DNA from 2 places in the Calderihabitans maritimus genome. Region 2 is predicted to be linked to the other one. Evidence: riboswitches for the same ligand, from Rfam matches in the RefSeq annotation. Region 2 holds a riboswitch; the other holds the start of a gene.
The links. A riboswitch is a leader RNA that binds a small molecule or an ion and turns the genes downstream of it on or off. The one in region 2 is predicted to bind thiamine pyrophosphate.

Region 1 (9,471 bases), on a different contig from region 2:
TCCAGGGAAGGGTTCCCAGGATAAGACCGGCCACAGGCGTTTGATAGTAATATGAATAACCCAAGTCTCCCTTAGCCAGGGAGGTCAAGTAAATGAGAAACTGGTGGTACAGGGGCTTATCCAGGCCAAAACGTTCTATCAATTGGGATTTTAATGCTGGCGTCATTGAAATCAATGCCTCTTCGCCATAAATAGCAGTCAGAGGGTCACCGGGCAGCATACGTGGAAGAAAGAAATTCAGGCAGAGGATAATTATAAAAGCTATCAAATAATCCGTAATTCGTTTTCTGTCCATAAGGAATTCTACCAGTTTCCAAATTTATTTAACGAAGGATAACTTGTTAAGCGGTATAGGAATCCCACTGGCTACCCCCTGCGGCGTGTAATACAGGTCCAACTTTCCATCGTGAGCCCAGTACCAGTTAGGATAATACAGTGTCAGGGTTGGAAGTTCTTCCGCATAAATCCTTTGTATCTCCGCTAACATTTCTTTGCGTTCCTCGTTGTTCATCGCCGCTATTTGTTTCAACAGCAGCGCGGTCAATCTTTCGTTTTCTTGGTACCTGGCGCTGTTAAAACTGTTATCTAATACCATCTTCTTGAAGATTTCCGGGTCGCCTCCCAGCCCCCCGTGCCCGCTGATGGCCATTTGGAAATCCCAGTCCTTAATTTTTGAGTCAACCGTTTTGGCTTCCAGACTTCTCACAACTACTTTTATACCCACTTTTTCCAGGTCCAGTTTGATCAGTTCGGCATCTCTGCTAAACCTTGACGTTATTAGTAATTCGAGGGTTAAGGGCTTTCCATCTTTTTGCAAGAGGCCGTCCTTAAAATGATATCCAAGTTCTTCAAAAAGTTCCCTGCTTCTTTCCGGGTTATAATCATAGTTTTCAATGTCTGGTGAATACCAGGGATTATCAGGGGGAAGTAACCCAGGACTTCCTGCTAAAGCATGGCCCCTCTGGGATATTTCCACCAGTTTCCCCCTGTTAATTGCGTATGCTATGGCCTGTCTAAACTTTTTAGTGGCAAACGGCTCCTGGGTATGATTAAACATTAGTTTGGCATTCCAGTCATGGCCTGAGGGAAGCACGGTGAAACCCTGGTCTTTGAATCTATCCACCATCTCGGGAGGAACTGTACCTGCATTGGCGGTGCCATCCAGCAATGCAGCTGGCGTCATTTGTTCGCTTACTTTTATAAAGCGAATTTTGTCCACTTTGGGCTTGCCCAAATAGTAATCTTCATAGGCCTCATAAAGGTAGGTCCCATGTTCTTGGTTATAGTCAACCAATTTATACGGTCCGGTACCGGTTGCCGCTTTAATATCTTTCCAGCTCCCGGGATTGTCAACATCTTTATAAATATGTTCGGGAAGAATCGGTAAGGTACCGGCAACATTGGCCAAAAATGGAGCATACGGTTTTCCCAAATAAACCTTTACAGAGTAATCATCAGGTGCTGTCACGTCTTTGACTATACTGGTATCAACCCAGGCATAGGGGTGTTTTTTTACATACTGAAAGGTAAACAAAACGTCTTGGGCTGTAAACTTTTTGCCGTCGTGCCACTTAACATCTTTTCGCAGGTTAAATAGATAAGCATTCTCTTCTTTCAGGTACTGCCATTTTTCGGCCAATGCCCCTGTAAACCCGTTTTTGTCTTTCCATACCAGGGTGTCAAAAATAAAACTCATCCGGATATAACCCGGTCCCCTCTGGTAGTGGGTATAGGGAGCAGGAAAACCCCAGTCGCCGGTAGCATCGGCAATGGTATAGGTGGCAGGTTCCTTACCCGCTGCATCCTTAACGCTGCTTCCCGTTTCTCCCTTTGGACCCGAGCAGCCGGCAATCCAAAATACTACGAGGAAACTAAGCATCGAAATAACGAGCAATTTTTTCCCAACAAACATAAAGATTCGCCTCCATAATTTTGAATTTTTAACAATAACCTGCAAAATTTTTTCATAACTTTCCCCTCATCACCTCTGTCGCAAAAGAAATAACCATGGAAACTCGCTTGCCAATTCCCAGCAAGCCCAAACCTCCATGACTAATTCCCACGTAATTAAACCGTCAATCCGCAACTTCATTTCATTAAAATTTCCTCCCGGGGCAGGCTCGGGTAGTTCTCCAAACCCACCCCGTCAGAGAAAGGAGGACACTGGCCCGCGGGCTTGCCAATCCCGCGCCGGTTCAAGGAGGTTAAAAGCTCTGTGCCAAGATTTCAGAGCCCCAAACCGCTAAAGCAAAAAGCCACGAAAGGCTTCCTCGCTTCAGCAAGGACAAGGCCTTCGTGGCCCAATTAAAATACTTCCCCTTCTGCCCAGCATTGAAATATTAGTAAGTAATGGGACGCTTTTAATGCAAAAAAGCTATGAATGCAGACCGGTTTCCTTAACCGCTAGTCAGACCTTCATAGCCTGTTGTCATTAAATAATATTATTTTTGATGGATGGTGCCTATTGACCTCTTTTTGAGAATTAGTACTAACGGTAACTTCAGTTACCATTACATTATATTATGCGTATTCAACAGAACTAGTTTTAATTCCTTCCTAAAAGCAAAAATTTTTTGACGAACAATTTAAAAAAAAATTAGCTTTATGGCGGCCTTGACAGAGCCACCCTGCACGTGGTTAAGTTCAGCTAACGACGGGACGGCTCCGGCGAACATGACTGTTTAAGACTCGCCCTGCCGGCAGCTCATTAAGAAAACTAAAACCTCTTGACATTAACTATAAATTAACGATAATACATTTAAGTAAGTATGAAAGCATTAAGTTCACAGGGAGTTTTCGCAAATGTCAATGCTATTTCAGGTTGTAATGCCTGTTTTTTTAATTTTCCTTGTAGGCTATATAGGCCAGAAAGCCTTGCGGTTGCATATAAAATCTGTTTCCACCACTGCCCTCTACCTGATGACACCGGCACTTATCTTTCGTACGTTTTATAAAAATCGGTTGGACAGCACTTATTTGTACATTGTAATTTACGGAATACTCCTGTCCGTTATCCTGATTCTCTTGGTCAAAGGGCTGTCCCGTATTAGAAAATATAACGCTTCTATTACCAACGGGTTGATTCTGGCCACGGCTTTTATGAATAACGGTAATTTGGGGGCCCCGATAATTCTTTTTGCTTTCGGGGACAACGGTTTTCAATATGCCGTGGCGATTATGATTTTCCATACCATCGTCATGAGCACCCTTGGATTGTATTTCGCGGCCAAAGGCAAACTGGAGGTACGAGAAGCTTTGCTCTCAGTTGTTAAAATGCCCATTGTCCATGCCGGTATTGCTGCTCTGGTATGGCAATATCTCAATCTTCCCATGCCGGAGAATATTTTGGCGGCCATAAATATTGTAGCTGAGGCTGCCATCCCCTCCATTATGTTGGTCTTAGGAATGCAATTGGCAGAAATCAAAATTGTCAATTTTGATTGGGGAAAAATCTCTTTAGCTCTGGTATTCCGGCTTCTTCTGTCCCCGCTTATCGCCTGGGGTATTACCTTATTGCTTCCGGTAGAACCACTCTTAGGAAAGGTGATGATAGTTGAAGCAGCCATGCCCACAGCGGCAATTACCACATTATATGCCTTGCAATATGACACTGAGCCGAATCTGGTTTCATCTATTACTTTTATAAGTACTTTATTGAGTATTATTACTTTGAGCATGTTGCTTAACGTCATCATTTAGCAAATAATCTAATCTTAAAAAAAATATTGACCCACACACCATTCACTTGCTTTATCAATTGCCACCTTTCGTTACCGGCAGTTTTATCGTAACCGTAGTACCTTTTCCCGGGCTACTTTCCACCTGGATAGTTCCCCCGTGGTTTTTCACGATACGATGAGAAATGGTCAGCCCCAGACCCGAGCCTCCTTCCTTAGTAGTAAAAAACGGGCTAAAAAGCTTGTTCAGGTGCTCCGGGGGCATACCAACGCCGGTATCCCTTAGTTTAATCCAAACCCAGTCGTCCTGGCTGTAGGTAATTATACTTAACGTTCCCCCATCGGGCATGGCCTGCAAGGCATTTCTAGTCAGATTTAACAATACCTGTTTTATTTGAGTTTCAACCAGTTCGAGCAACGGGAGTTCATCACTCAGCTCTTTGGTAACCTCCACGTCCTGCAGAATGGCCTGGCTTTCAACTAGCAACAAGGTTTCCGTCACAATCTTGTTAAGATCGACCAGTTGTTTTTTGGCCTCTTTAGGTCTGGCTGCCACCAGAAATTCGCTGATAATTTTATTGGCCCGGTCTATTTCAGCTAAAATGAGCTGCAGGTATTTACTGTATTCATTTTCCTCTCCCAATTTCACTTGGAGCAGTTGAACAAATCCGCGTATCGTTGTCAACGGGTTGCGAACTTCGTGGGCAACTCCCGCGGCAACCTCGCTTAAGACCATTAAAGTCTCTGCCCGGGCCGCTTCATATTCCAACCGGCGCTTTTCCGTGGTTTCCTCTATCAACATTACGGCTCCTATAATCTGACCGTCACCATCCCTTAGCTGGCAGGCATTGAAAACAAAGCTACCCGGCCGTCCCGCATACCAGCAGTAGTCCATTTCTTGATTATAGACCTCTTTCCCCTCTACAAGGGCCTTTCGCAAAAATTGCTGTTTTTCCGGGATCTTGAAAACTTCATCATGATCCTTCCCGAAAACTTCCTCATAACTTCGATTGGTCAGTCGCTCCGCCGAGCGGTTGAACAGAAAAATTTTGCCTTGAGCGTCGACTCCTATGACGGCAACCTCTAATGCATTCATCATCGCGTAACAAACAACCTGCCACTGGTCGGAAGCCTTTTCCACAGCAACCGGTATGGCCAACAAAACATTCCCCAGTGACTCCCCAAGCATGTTCGGCCAATTGAGTATGGTTGTTTTAACCGGTAACCAGCGGTTTCTTTTGGTCCTCAATTTTCCTTTGACCCAGCATGTGGTCTCTGTAGGCCATTTTTCCTGAAGACTTTTATTAGTCTCACTATCAAAAAGTTTAAGACAGAAGTCATTAAAAGAAATCTTCTTTAATTCTTGAGCATCATATTCAGTCATCTTTAAAAAAGCCTGGTTGGCAAACAGTAACTTTCCCCACTCATCAAATAAAACCAACCCGTCAAACATCCAGTTCAATATATTACGATTAAGATAAATACCATTAATGAACTCTTTACTCATTTATGTCACCTGTCTTTACCGTCTCTGTTGGCATGTAATCTTCGACGTCTCCTGCTTAATTCCCTGCATAATTTTACCATCTGCTAGTAAATAATTTTTTATAACGAGCCAAACTAAAAACATAAACAAATTAACGCAGGTTTTTAGTCATAATTATCGCATCTTCCTGATTGTCAGTGTAGTACCCCTTGCGGATACCCGTCGCTTCAAAGCCCATACTGCCGTACAACTTTCGAGCCGGGTAATTGCTGGGACGAACTTCCAGCGTAATGTAATTGGCACCCAGACAGGTTGCCTGGCGTACAAGCTCCGCAAGAAGCGCACGGCTCAATTTCCTGCCCCGAAATTCGGGAGCCACCGCCAGGGTCGTGACATGCGCTTCATCAAGAATGACCCACATGCCAGCATAGCCTGCCACTTTTCCTTCTACGGTACAGACGAAGTAGTGGGCAAATTCATTTTGGCAAAGTTCGCTCCAGAAAGCATGTCGGGACCAGGGAGTAGGAAAAGAAACTTTTTCAATGGCCAGGACTTCCTCTAGGTGCTTCACCTGCATAGGTTCTATGGAATACTTTATTCCCTTCACTTTTCAACTCCCCGTTCTTTGGCCATGAGTCGGGCCTCCGCTTCAGAAGGCCGAATGTAAAAAGGTACCAGTTCTTTTATATCCTCCGCCGACTTCTGTTGAAGCCGCACCAATCCCAGGTAAGCTATCTGCGAGGCCCGGGGCAGGCTAAGGGTATTCACCATCCAGCGGGCTCTGTTGCCCAACTTCTCTCTCAATTCTGTACCCAAAACAGCCACCCCGTCTCCCAAAAGAGTCACAGGTTCCTCATACTGCTCCAGGAGATCAACCAGCTCGGCAGGAGAAACAGCCATATATTGACTTAGGCGGTTCAATTCCTGACCGTTGTGGGAGACATAAAGGGCCGCATAAACCTCGTTCTTACGGGCATTTAAAATAGGACAGATTATCCCTCCTGCTCCCGCAGCGTTCAGGGCCAGTGCATCCAGAGTAGGTACCCCCACCAGAGGTTTCCCCAGACTATGAGCAAAACCTTTAGCCGTAGCCAACCCTATACGCAGGCCGGTAAAGGAACCAGGGCCGATGGCTACGGCAAAACCATCTATATCTCTCAGCTTTAATTCGCAGTAATCCAACAGTTGATGAAGGGCGGGTAACAATTTTTCCGAATGAGTTCTACCGGTGTTTAGAAAGAGCTCCCCCAGCAGGCGTCCATCTTCCAGAACTGCCAAACCCGCTACCGGCGTAGCCGTATCTAGGCCTAGTACTCGCATTGCTTCTCCCACTCCTCCAAAAGCTGGTAAAACCTGCTACCCCGCGGTTGAAAAACCAGAAGACGTTTGTCTTCCTCATTAGAATCGGCCCTGCGGATTTCTACCAGCAGGTACTCTCCTGTAAGTAGATCTAATATTTTTTCCGCCCACTCAATAATGATTACCTTCTCCGTCTGAAAACAATCCTCCAATCCCAGTTCAAAAATTTCCTCTGGGTCTTCCAAACGGTATACATCGAGGTGACAAACCGCAAATTTCCCCTGGTATTGATTTATCAAAGTGAAAGTGGGGCTGGTAACAGGTTCTTCTACACCTAATCCCCGGGCCAATCCTTTAACAAAGGTAGTCTTACCGGTACCCAGGTCCCCAATAAGGCAAATGACCGCTCCCTTCCAAAGACATTTGCCTAGTTTTTCCCCTAATTTTACCGTGGCTTCAGTACTGTCGGTTACAATCTGCAGCATAACCCACCTCATGCCGACTTGTTTTTTCCTAGTATGCCCAAACCATGACCGGAGAAAAACGCACGCTGCTCAAGCATACCTTGCTCTGGAAATCTTCCCATACGGGGCGCTTCTTACTCTAGCACTTTTCTACCGGCTTGCCCAAAAATTCACCAACTATTTTCATGGCACAAAAATCACCGCACATTGAACAGGCTTCAGCGTTTCCGATGTTCCTTTGTTCCCGATAACGCCGAGCTTTTTCCGGATCTATAGCTAAGCGAATTTGTTCTTCCCAATTTAATTCTTTTCTCGCTCTGGCCATTTTCTCATCCCATTCCCGAGCACCGGGAATACCTTTGACCACATCGGCGGCATGGGCTGCAATTCGGGCAGCGATTACCCCTTCCCTTACATCATCAATGGAGGGTAAACCCAGGTGTTCTGCCGGCGTCACATAGCATAAGAAATCTGCCCCCGCTGCCGCCCCTATCGCTCCCCCAATGGCAGCAGTGATGTGATCGTAACCCGGTGCAACATCAGTAACCACCGGCCCCAGGACGTAAAAAGGTGCCCCCTGACAAATCCGTTTAGCCAAAGTTATATTAGCTTCTATCTGATTCAAGGGTACATGTCCGGGACCTTCCACCATAACCTGCACTCCTGCCTTCCTTGCCCTGTCCACCAGTTCTCCTAAAATCAAAAGCTCTTGTACTTGGGCCCGGTCGGTGGCATCGGCCAAACAGCCAGGCCGGAGACCATCACCTAAACTCAGAGTAACATCATAACGCAGGGCTATGTCCAGGAGCCGGTCAAAATTTTCATAAAGAGGATTTTCTCTTTCATGGTGCAACATCCAGCCGGTTATAAAGGACCCGCCACGACTGACAATGTCAGCTATTCTACCCTGTTCTTTCAAACGGCTGATAACTTCCAGGGTAACCCCGCAATGTACAGTCATAAAATCTACACCATCTTGAGCCTGCTTTTCTATTACCCGGAAAAGATCATCGGCAGTCATCTGGACAATGGATCCGTACCTGTCCATGGCCTCTACCGCAGCCTGATAAATAGGAACGGTCCCCACGGGGACAGGAGATTCCACCAGGATCTTACGCCGAGAGCTGTCCATATCCGGCCCGGTACTCAAATCCATGATTGCATCGGCCCCTGCCTGTAAAGCAGCCCTCAGTTTTTCAATTTCTCGGTCAATATCAGGGTACGCTGTGGAGGTGCCTATATTCGCGTTGACTTTGGTACGCAAACCCAAACCAAAACCTCCAGGGACCAGGTTTTGGTGATTAATATTGGCCGGAATAACTACCGTACCGTCAGCTACTCTTTGGGCTACAACCTCCGGACTCAAATTTTCTTTTTCCGCAACCTTTTTGATCTCAAGAGTAATCTCTCCTCGCCGCGCCTTTAACATTTGGGTTGACACGACAATCACCTCACTTTACAACATTGAATTTTAAAGCAAGTAAGTAAATTAAAAGAAAAACCCACTGGGTAGTGGGTTTTCCTCTGAACCAAAAATCCACTTCCCTCCGCTGGTATTACCCAGATTCAGGTTCTAAGGGTTGGAACTTTCGAGTTCCTCTCAGCTCAAAAGAGCACCCCTAGTGGATTTGATAATACAATTTTCCCGTTATTATTCTAATTCTGTCTAAGTTCATTGATTCCTGCCGCCTTCAGGCCAAATTACCTACTTCTTCGGAATTATGGTCCATAATCTCCAACACTCTCTTTCTAATGTTATCTACATCGAAAGGTTTGTAAATACATCCTTCAGCACCTAATTCTTTAGCCTTTCCCAGCTGGATGGCATCAGCATAAGCCGTCATCAGAATAACCGGTATCCGGGGATAAAGCGTTTTGATGTTCTTTAAAGCAGTTACCCCATCCATGACCGGCATCCTAATGTCCATAATTATCAATCTGGGCAAGAGCTTACTGGTCTTTTCTACTGCTTCCAGTCCGTTGGTGGCCGTGGCCACCCGGTATCCCTCCTCGACGAAAACCATTTTCAGCAAGGAACGAATACCCGGCTGGTCATCTACAATAAGAATATCACAGGAAACCATGTTACTATCCTCCCTGCCCGTGTACCTTTCTTAACTACAATATTCGCCATAAACTATCCAATACCTGCAAAATTATACATTTTTTTATAAACTTTACCCAATTTTAACATTTCAAAAGTTGCTGATTCAGGACACTACCACTTCACCGTTAACCAGAACCATTTCCACGCGAGATTTAAGATCCAGTAGTGAACCGCTGGCGACAATAATATCAGCATCTTTACCGGGAGCAATACTACCTACCCGATGGGCAACTCCCAATATCTGCGCCGGATACAGGGTTATAGCTTTGAGCGCTTCCTCTTCCGCCATCCCTTCTTTTACCGCCAAAGCAGCACATAAAGGAAGATACTGGACAGGGATTACCGGGTGATCGGTCATGAGGGCAACTTTTACTCCTGCTTTACTTAAAAGGGCAGGTGTCCGAAAAGTCCTTTCCTTTAATTCCACTTTGGAACGGC
Region 2 (9,471 bases):
GAAGACACCACTCTACCGCTGGGTACTTTTCTTTCAGTTTCTGCATCATGTCGTACACCTGCCGGGGATTGGCCACCCCAACCGTGTCTGCCAGAGTTACACTCCTAATCCCTATTTCTACTAATTTCCCTACTAAGCTAAACACCTGCTCCTCCCTTACCATCCCGGAAAAGGGACACCCGAAGGCTACTGCGATGGCAGCTCTAACCGTAACACCGTTCTCCTGCCCTAAAACAGTAGTTTTTTCAATTTGGCTTAATGAGTCGGCAATAGACATTCCAGTGTTCTTTTGGTTGTGCTCTTCCGAAGCGGAAATAACTGCTTGTATTTCTCTTACCCCTGCCTCTATGGCCCGTTTCATGCCCCGCTCATTCAAGATTAGAGCCGAATAGGTAATGCCGGAACCTGCGGCAAGCCCTTGCATTACCTGCTCTGCATCCGCCATTTGGGGAACTAAGCGCGGGTTCACAAAAGAAGTTACTTCGATAAACCTGATTCCCGCTTCGACCAAACGCCGGATCAGGCCTAATTTACGGACAGTAGGAATGAATTCTTTTTCCAACTGGAGTCCGTCCCGCGGTCCCACTTCTCGAATAATCACCTGCTGCGGCAAATGCATGGCTACTCACAGCTCACTCTTGCGGCGGATAATCATGGGGTTCATGCTGAACCGGGCCGCAACGAATCACATTAGAGCGCAACTGTCTTCCCACAATTCTCTCCGCTTCTCTTCCGACTTCCATCAAGCCCTGTATATCAATGCCGGTATCAACTCCCATTTCTTCGAACATGCATACCAAATCTTCCGTACAGGTATTCCCGGCGTATCCCAAGTGATACAATGGAGCCCCCGTTGCCGGTTGTCCGCCGATAGCTCCGATTGAAGTATCAAAGTATATCATCCCCGCCTGGAGGGCAGCTACGTTGTTGGCGATCCCGGTTCCTCGGGTATCATGGAAATGTACTATAATTTCTTCCGGCGTGAAACCTTCATCCTTGATGTATTCGTAAAAATAACTGGCCTGCCTGGGATTACACATGCCGGTCGTATCGCCAAAACCTATCCACCGTGCACCCAAGCTCTTCCACCATTTCCCAAACTCAACTACTTTCTCTATTGGGACGTCGCCCTTAATGGGACAACCGAATGCGGTAAGCACCCAGGCCAGAATGTTAAAACCGTGTTCAAGAGCCTTCTCGCACATCTTCTCCAAAAGGGCCATATTTTCTTTATGACTCATATTAACGTTGGCCTTGTTATGGGCCTCGCTGGCTGAGATGACAAAAGCCAGCTCCTGTACCGGATATCCCATTTCTTTGGCTTCGATAGCTCGCTCCAGCCCTCGCATATTCGTGACGATAGCCCTGAAATCCACCCCCGGCTTCCGGTCGATCCTTTTTAGCACTTCCAGTGCGTCGGCAAACTGCGGAAGGTACTTAGGGTGGGCAAAGTTGGTTACTTCAATTTTCTTAAATCCCAATTCCTGAAACTTATTGATCATATAAACTTTTTGCTCCGTGGGAATGATTTTTTTCTCGTTTTGCAGGCCGTCCCGAGCCCAACATTCACCGATAATCACCTTTCGAGGCAGTTCAATTTGGCTTAACCTGATCTGATTCAATAAGTATCCCTCCCTTAACACCCCTTATATACCGGTTTCCTCTTTTCGTTAAACGCCCGTAAACCTTCATTCCGGTCCTCGGTGGTTAAACAAACATTATAGCATTCAGCTTCGAAAGCCATACCAGTATCTAGCTCCACTTCAACCCCGAAGTTTATAGCTCGTTTGGCCTGCTGGAGGGCTATGGGACCGTTTTGGGTGATTTCTTTCATCAGTTCTCGATAAGTTTTTTCCAGCTCACCCTCCGGCACCACCCGATTTACAATCCCCCAGGCGGCAGCCTCGGGAGCGGAAATGCGCCTCCCGGTGAAAATAAGCTCCTTTGCCCGGTGCTTGCCAATTATCCTAGGAAGATTCTGGGTCCCCCCTCCTCCTGGAATAATGGCCAAAGTAACTTCCGGCAGGCCGAAGACTGCCGTCTCGTCAGCAATAATGAAATCGCAACCCAGGGCGAATTCAAATCCTCCGCCCAGAGCATAACCGTGAACTGCCGCAATCAAAGGCTTGGGGAAGTTCATCACCGTTTTAAAAGCTTTTACGAACAGCGCTCTCTGGCGTTTCATCTGTTCTGTGTCCATATTTTTCCTTTCCTTTAGATCAGCGCCAACACAAAATGCCCGCGACTTTCCCCCAGTAAGAACGGCAGCCCAGACGTCCTTCTTCTCTTCCAAATAACCAAGAACGTTAATAAGGTCCTTAGCCATCTGGGTACTCAAGGCATTCAAGGCCTCTGGACGGTTGAAAGATACAATCGCAACATGGTCTTCCCGGGCCACTTCAATTGTTTCCCATTCCAAGTTGGAAACCTCCTTTTAAAGCAGTCTTTACACCGGGGTAACCCCATGTTTTCTTTCGCTGAAAGTCTTTTCTTTCGTGGAGTATAGCTCAAAACGACGGATTAATTCGTCTCGCAATTCAGAGCCGACAACAACATGATCGACTACCAACTCCGCCGCCAGCCGGTAGATATCTATGTCTTCCCGGTACTCTTTTCTTTTCTGCTCCACGAACGCAGCCCTCTCTTCCTCGGGTAAAGTCTCGATTTTGTTGAAATAGACGGCATTAACAGCTGCTTCCGGACCCATCACCGCAATCTGCGCCGAAGGTAGTGCCAAACAGCAGTCAGGCTCAAAAGCCGGACCACACATCGCATACAGGCCGGCCCCGTAGGCTTTCCTGACCACTACCGAGATCTTGGGTACCGTGGCTTCGGATATGGCCGAAATCATCTTGGCACCGTGACGGATAATCCCCTGTCGCTCCACCTCCGTACCCACCATAAAGCCCGGTACGTCCATAAGAAACAGGAGGGGAATATTGAAGGCATCACATAAGTTAACAAATTTGGCTGCTTTATCGGCAGAATTTACAAAGAGCACCCCTCCCATCACTTTCGGCTGGTTGGCCAGCACCCCTATGGGACGACCGTTTAACCGGGCCAGTCCGGTTATTAATTCAGGGGCAAAAAGCTTCTTAATTTCCAGGAAGCTGTTCCGGTCGATAAGACGCTCAATAATTTGATACATATCGAAAGCAACGCTTTCCCGCTCCGGTATGATTTCTTCAATGCTGGGACCGTGTAACACGGGTGGAGCCGGTTCAGTCATCGGTGGTTTCTCTTTGTAGTTCTGCGGAAAGTAGCTCAAATAGCGACGGGCAACCCTGATCGCCTCTTCTTCACTCTGCACCAGAATATCACCGCATCCGCTGACTGTGCAATGCATCCGTGCCCCGCCCATCTCCTCCAGGGTTACTTTTTCCCCGATTACCATCTCGGCCATCCGGGGAGAGCCCAGATACATGCTGGCATTACCTTCAACCATTATAACCACGTCGCAAAAGGCCGGAATATAAGCGCCACCGGCAGCGGAGGGGCCAAAAAGGAGACAGATTTGGGGAACCATCCCGGACATCTTCACCTGGTTATAAAAGATGCGTCCTGCGCCACGCCTTCCCGGAAACATCTCTACCTGGTCGGTAATACGGGCTCCGGCTGAATCCACCAAGTAAAGCATAGGTACCTTCAGGTTCATAGCCGTCTCCTGAATACGAATTATTTTCTCCACCGTTCTCCATCCCCAGGAACCGGCTTTGACGGTTGAATCATTGGCCATGTAACAGACCGTACGACCATTGATCTTTCCAATTCCAGTTACTACTGCATCGGCTGGGAGGTCCGGAGCCAGACAATTAGCCCAAAACCCGTCCTCCGCTTCCAAACCGGGATCTAACAGTAATTTAAGTCGATCCCTAACAAACATTTTTCCCTTCTCTGCATTTTTCTGATGGTATTTTGGTGCGCCGCCTTTACGGATAACTTCAGCCCTTTGTTTCAATTCCCGATCTGAACTCATACTTTTTCCTCCCGTAAAAGCCATGTATATTAGCTAACCTATCTTACGGCACTCTAGCTCAAGCAATCTATATGCCACTCTCATACCTGCCGCCAGCCATTTACCCCCCTCACCTCTGTTTCAGGCATTCAGCACATCATATATTTTCGTTCTAAAAAAAGAAGCCCATCTTCTCGATGGGCTGTTGAATAACAGACAGTTAATTTCGTAAATATTCATACACTTTTCGAGAAAAAAAGTGCACAAAATTACTTAAACTGCCGCTGCTAGAACCTTCCGAATCGCTTCCACCTTCTTAGGGATATCCTCGGCCCCTACAATTTCTGTAACCATGGCTATACACCTGGCGCCTTTCTCCCGAACCTGAGATATGTTATGTTCTTTAATACCCCCGATAGCCACAAAGGGAATACTCAGGTTTTCAACCACATATTCCAGGTACTCCAAGCCTACAGGATCACACACATCTTCCTTGGTTTTAGTGGGGAAAATCGGTCCCACACCGATATAGTCGGCTCCTCTTCGCACCGCATCCCAAGCCTGTTCCGGCGAATGAGTGGAAACGCCAATAATCATATCATCGCCCACCAACTCTCTTACCTTATCTGCCGGCAGGTCTTCTTGCCCGATGTGAATCCCGTCAGCTTTTACCAAAAGAGCTATATCAACATCATCGTTAACAATGAAAGTTACTCCTGCCCTTCTGGTGATTTCTCTTATTTGCAAACATTCCTGATATTTGTAAAGACTCTTTTTCTTTTTCTCCCTGTACTGGATTATCTGGATGCCTGCTTTGATCATCTCTTGCACCGTCTCCACGTTGTTCCTGCCGCGAGCATACTCTTCACAGGTAATACCGTAGAGATCGGTATTAAAAATCTCCCTCACTCGGTCAGCCAAAGCCATATCACGACACCTCGACTTCTATAGGATGCCAGTCTTTAAACACCGGTTGATACCCTTTGCTTAAAATCATCTCTCTAATTTCCGAAACGCTCCGTTCATCTAAGATATCGAACTGAGGAATGTTATTTTCTTTCCCGCGGTTAATCCGTCCGCCCACCGCAGTCACCGAACCGGCAGACATCTTGGTAACTCCCAGTCCAATTATGTTGTCCCTGAAGTCAGGAGCTTCCCGGGTAGATATGGTAATACCACACCGGGGCAGGAAAAGCCGGAGGGCCAGCATAAACTGGACCAATTCTTTGTCGTTCACCTGGCAATAAGGTTTGAATTCTTTAATTGTTCCCGGATAGCTACGCAGCCGAGGTAGAGAAACGCTGATTTCCACATCCAGATACTTGTTTTGGAGATAATGGGCATGCAGTCCGGTGAAGAAAGCGTCTTTTCTCCAATCACCCAGCCCCAGCAGCGCCCCGATATTTACAGACCTCATTCCTGCTCGCGCACCCCTCTCCGGTGCGTCAAGCCGGAACCTGTAATTCTTTTTAGGCCCCTTCAGGTGTACCCGGTCGTAGATCAACTCATCATAAGTTTCCTGGTAAATAGTAAGGCCATCCACTCCCGCATCAACCAGCTGGCGGTATTCTTCCGTTTCCAACGGATATATCTCTATAGATATGGAAGAAAAATACTTTTTTAAGATCTTGACACATTCTTTAAGATATGAGATTGGTGCTTTTGACCGGGATTCACCAGTCAAAATTAAGATATGACGCAACCCCGTAGCGGCAATCAAACGCGCTTCTTCTTCCACTTGACTTAAACTTAGTTTTTTTCTGGGCATTCGGTTCAGAGCACTGAAACCACAGTAAGCGCATTGATTGGCACAATAATTAGATAAATACATGGGAGTATAAAGAAAAATAACCTTACCAAAATTCTGCACGGTTAATCTATGCGCTTTTTGGGCCATAGGTTCAAGATAATTTTGGGCTTTTTCTGATAATAAAGCCAAAAAGTCCAAAGTATTTAAACGGTCCTGGGCTATAATCTTCTCGACTTGGCTATCAGTAACTTTTCCCCAAAATTCTTCCACGGGAAATTCCCTGTATTTCTGGACTAGTTCATAAAAGCTCATCTTTCCTCTTCCCATCCTTCGTAATCCAAAAAAGTTCTTTAATCCGCCTAGCGCAGAAAGCCGGTAAGCGGTGAAGATGCTTCGGCAAATTCTTTAATCCTTCCCGGACCCGCCAGAAACGCTTTCCTTCCCGCCTGAACCGCAAGACTGAACGCCTCAGCCATAGCCGGCGGGTCATCAGCCGTAGCAATAGCCGTATTCACCAACACAGCCGCAGCTCCCATCTCCATGGCTTCAGCAGCTTGGGACGGCCTGCCAATACCGGCATCCACTATTACGGGCAAATCGATTTCTTCGATTAAGATACGTATCATTTCTTTAGTTTTTAGACCCCGGTTGCTTCCAATGGGAGATCCAAGAGGCATTACCGCAGCAGCGCCGGCCTCCTGTAACCGTTTAGCTACCATAAGGTCCGGGTGCATGTAGGGCAAAACTACAAATCCTTTTTTTACAAGAATTTCCGTGGCCTTAACTGTTTCATAGTTATCCGGCAGTAAATATTTATTATCTGAAATTACTTCGATTTTCACCCAATTTCCGCAGCCCGCCGCTCGTGCTATTTCAGCTATTCTTACCGCTTCCTCGGCATTTCGGGCCCCTGAAGTGTTAGGCATCAAGATACAATCTTTGGGTATATAATTTAAAACGTTTTCTTCCTGAGCCTCAAAATCAATCCTGCGCAGGGCTACTGTAACTACTTGCGCCCCGGATCTCCGCAAGGCTTCGGTTATCATCTTCTTGGAAGGGAATTTTCCCGTCCCCAGAAATAGGCGATTGGTTAACTTCTTGCCCCCTATTACCAGCTCGTCAGTCACGTTATCCACCTCCCATCATAGTTAGAATCTCTACTGTGTCTTCTTCCTTCAAAACGGTTGCATCCCAATCTTCCCGGTTAAGCACGTCTGAATTATAGACGACAATAACTCCGTCAGGGTTAACTTTCTTCTCCCTCAAATACTCTAGAACGGTCATCCCTTGTCGCAGCTCTACTACCTTGCCGTTCACGGTCACTTTCAACTTCCGTCCCCCCTTCACTATAGGATAAGACAAAAGCCGCCAAAAGCGAAGGGGCGGCTATATCTATCCTTCACCCACTTCCCTACGCTGGAATTACCCAGGTCAGGTTCAAAGGGTAAGGGTTTCCCCTTTCTCAGCCTGCTCCTGCAGGCACCCCTAGTGGACTTACGGTATTTTTAGTTGTTGCGCATATTTTATCAGTTTTTTCCACAGAAGTCAACGAGTTAAACTTTATTATTAATCCCGAAATGTTTTAAGATATATGGAACAAAATCTACTATACGAGGATTTGATAAGTCTTCGGAAGACCCGGCAATAATAAGCGGTACTGTGGAATCTTCTTTATGAAGAGAACCATGGCTTCCTCCTCCCGGGTGCAAAGGAGCACTTTCCCCACTGAACTCGTAGCCCGGAAGAGCCGAGAGAAGGATTCTCCGCCCCGGGAAAACTTCCAGAGCCGCCCGTATCCGTTCTAAAGCATCGGGATACTCCCGGTAAATTATTTCTTCCCCACGGCAGGAAGCGTCAATCACGTCTAAATTACCTTCCACCTTCCAACGCCTGCCGTAGGCATCCCGTAGCGGCCCTCCCGGTCGGAAAGACAGAATCTTACCCGAACCTCCTTGCATTACTATGTATTCATCCCTTTTTTTCCACATGACTTGACTTATTCGTTCATCCCGAGCCAAGAGGTAAGCTATCTCTTCCAATAATTCCGGATCACGGTGAAGAATTTCCACCGAAGCCATACGCTCATTGGGACATATGGCCAGATCTCTTTCCTCCACCTGCCTTTCCCTCATACCCAGCAGTCGATATTTTTTAAGTATCCGGGGCAGGTTAATCATATTATGCTTTGACCTACCTATAAGCGTTTGGGAATGGTCGCCCGCTACTATAAAAACAGTCTTGTCCATGGCTTCATCCCACGACCGAAAACTATTGAGTATCCGTTGTAACTCCCGGTCAACTCTCTCAATACTGGGCCCACTTTCTAAGGGACCATGGACATGAGAATACCGGTCGGTATCGGGAAAATAGACGATCATGAAATCCGGCTGTCTACCCTTCCTTATCAACTGACTGGCAGCCCAACCGGAATATCCGTCATTAACTCCAAACTTTTTCCATGGTAGGACTTCCTTCTCCGTTCCAATCCCTTGGGCCAAAAGCCTTGGTCGGCATAGACTGCCGATCACCAATTCTCTCGGTCCCAGTACCCTCTTAGCTCGCACCCGATTGAAAGTGCTTATTCTAAGAAACTTCGGTATATGTACTGGATGTTCTTTCCGTCCGCGGTAAATAAAAAAATTAATGGACGCCGTCGATATTCCATTTTCTTCCAATATTTCGAATACTGTATTGACGTGGCCGCTTAAATGTTTCTCATTTAGATTATAAAGCAACTCGTGAATTACGTTAGCGGGGCCAATCTTAAACACCGCCGTTGGAGTAGCTCCATAATTGATATACCGACGCTCCGGGTAATTGAACCAAATGAAACCTGGAACCCGGTGCCTGTCCACCCCTAAACCAGTAGCTATCGAGCTGGATGCCGTAGGGGTCATAGTTGGAAAAACAGAAACACAGTCTCGGTGATAGAAACCACTTTTTATAAGAAACTCAAATGCCGGAACGGAACCTTTTTCCAAGCACCGGGTTAGAGCCTCGGGGTGAAAAGAATCTACTATACACAGGATAACTTTCTGGGCAGTCATAACTTCACCTACTCCATAGTCTGGGCCAAACCTCTTGGCATGACAGTTAGGGATCTATTGCCAACGCCCTCCGCAAACGGATTATCATTTCGGCGAAATATAGATAAATCCTGCTTTTCACACCTTTCTACTGCCAGGTTTAACTAATGGTATACCCGCTCGACATAAAGGACATTCTTCGGCTGAAAAAGTTTCCACCGTAAGAGACAACAGGCTTTCCACAGGATAATCCAAACGGACGTGGCCACCACTACGATCAACCAAAACTCCAACTCCTTCTACCTTACCCCCGCTCTTCTGAACCACTTCAATTACTTCCTGGACAGAACCGCCAGTCGTAATAACATCTTCTACCACTAGCACTTTTTCGCCCTGCCCGATTGAGAACCCCCTACGCAGCGTCATAAAGTTATCCTGCCGCTCAGTAAATAAAGCCCTGGCATTCAACCAGCGAGCGACTTCGTGGGCCACTATAATTCCCCCTAAAGCCGGTCCCACTACCGCCTTAATACCTTTACCGAGAAATCTTTCTGCCAACTCCCTTGCCAGTTTGGTAGCATATTCCGGGTACTGGAGAACCTTGGCACATTGAATGTAACGATTGCTATGCAGTCCTGAACTGAGAAGAAAATGTCCTTCCAAAAGAGCTTCACAGGAGGTGAACATATTTAAGATCTCTTCTTGTGACAGCATTTTAGAGTCCCTCCATTTCATCCATA

Region 1: another riboswitch for thiamine pyrophosphate. It lies ahead of thiC (phosphomethylpyrimidine synthase ThiC); the one in region 2 lies ahead of thiS (sulfur carrier protein ThiS).

What each region holds. Positions count from the first base shown of each region.
Region 1 covers NZ_BDGJ01000084.1:17,355-26,825, forward strand. The annotation lists gene KKC1_RS07410 (ABC transporter permease) at 1-295, opposite strand, end outside; gene KKC1_RS07415 (ABC transporter substrate-binding protein) at 320-1,912, opposite strand; gene KKC1_RS07420 (AEC family transporter) at 2,803-3,699, shown strand; gene KKC1_RS07425 (PAS domain-containing sensor histidine kinase) at 3,754-5,184, opposite strand; gene rimI (ribosomal protein S18-alanine N-acetyltransferase) at 5,315-5,770, opposite strand; gene tsaB (tRNA (adenosine(37)-N6)-threonylcarbamoyltransferase complex dimerization subunit type 1 TsaB) at 5,767-6,483, opposite strand; gene tsaE (tRNA (adenosine(37)-N6)-threonylcarbamoyltransferase complex ATPase subunit type 1 TsaE) at 6,471-6,947, opposite strand; gene thiC (phosphomethylpyrimidine synthase ThiC) at 7,066-8,355, opposite strand; TPP riboswitch at 8,452-8,557, opposite strand; gene KKC1_RS07450 (response regulator) at 8,618-9,010, opposite strand; gene KKC1_RS07455 (amidohydrolase) at 9,137-9,471, opposite strand, start outside.
Region 2 covers NZ_BDGJ01000195.1:851-10,321, reverse strand. The annotation lists gene KKC1_RS13665 (hydroxymethylglutaryl-CoA lyase) at 1-619, opposite strand, end outside; gene KKC1_RS13660 (hydroxymethylglutaryl-CoA lyase) at 633-1,622, opposite strand; gene KKC1_RS13655 (enoyl-CoA hydratase-related protein) at 1,637-2,419, opposite strand; gene KKC1_RS13650 (acyl-CoA carboxylase subunit beta) at 2,447-3,976, opposite strand; gene thiE (thiamine phosphate synthase) at 4,229-4,882, opposite strand; gene thiH (2-iminoacetate synthase ThiH) at 4,884-6,017, opposite strand; gene KKC1_RS13635 (thiazole synthase) at 6,065-6,832, opposite strand; gene thiS (sulfur carrier protein ThiS) at 6,834-7,028, opposite strand; TPP riboswitch at 7,097-7,202, opposite strand; gene KKC1_RS13625 (alkaline phosphatase family protein) at 7,259-8,752, opposite strand; gene pyrE (orotate phosphoribosyltransferase) at 8,870-9,442, opposite strand; gene pyrF (orotidine-5'-phosphate decarboxylase) at 9,447-9,471, opposite strand, start outside.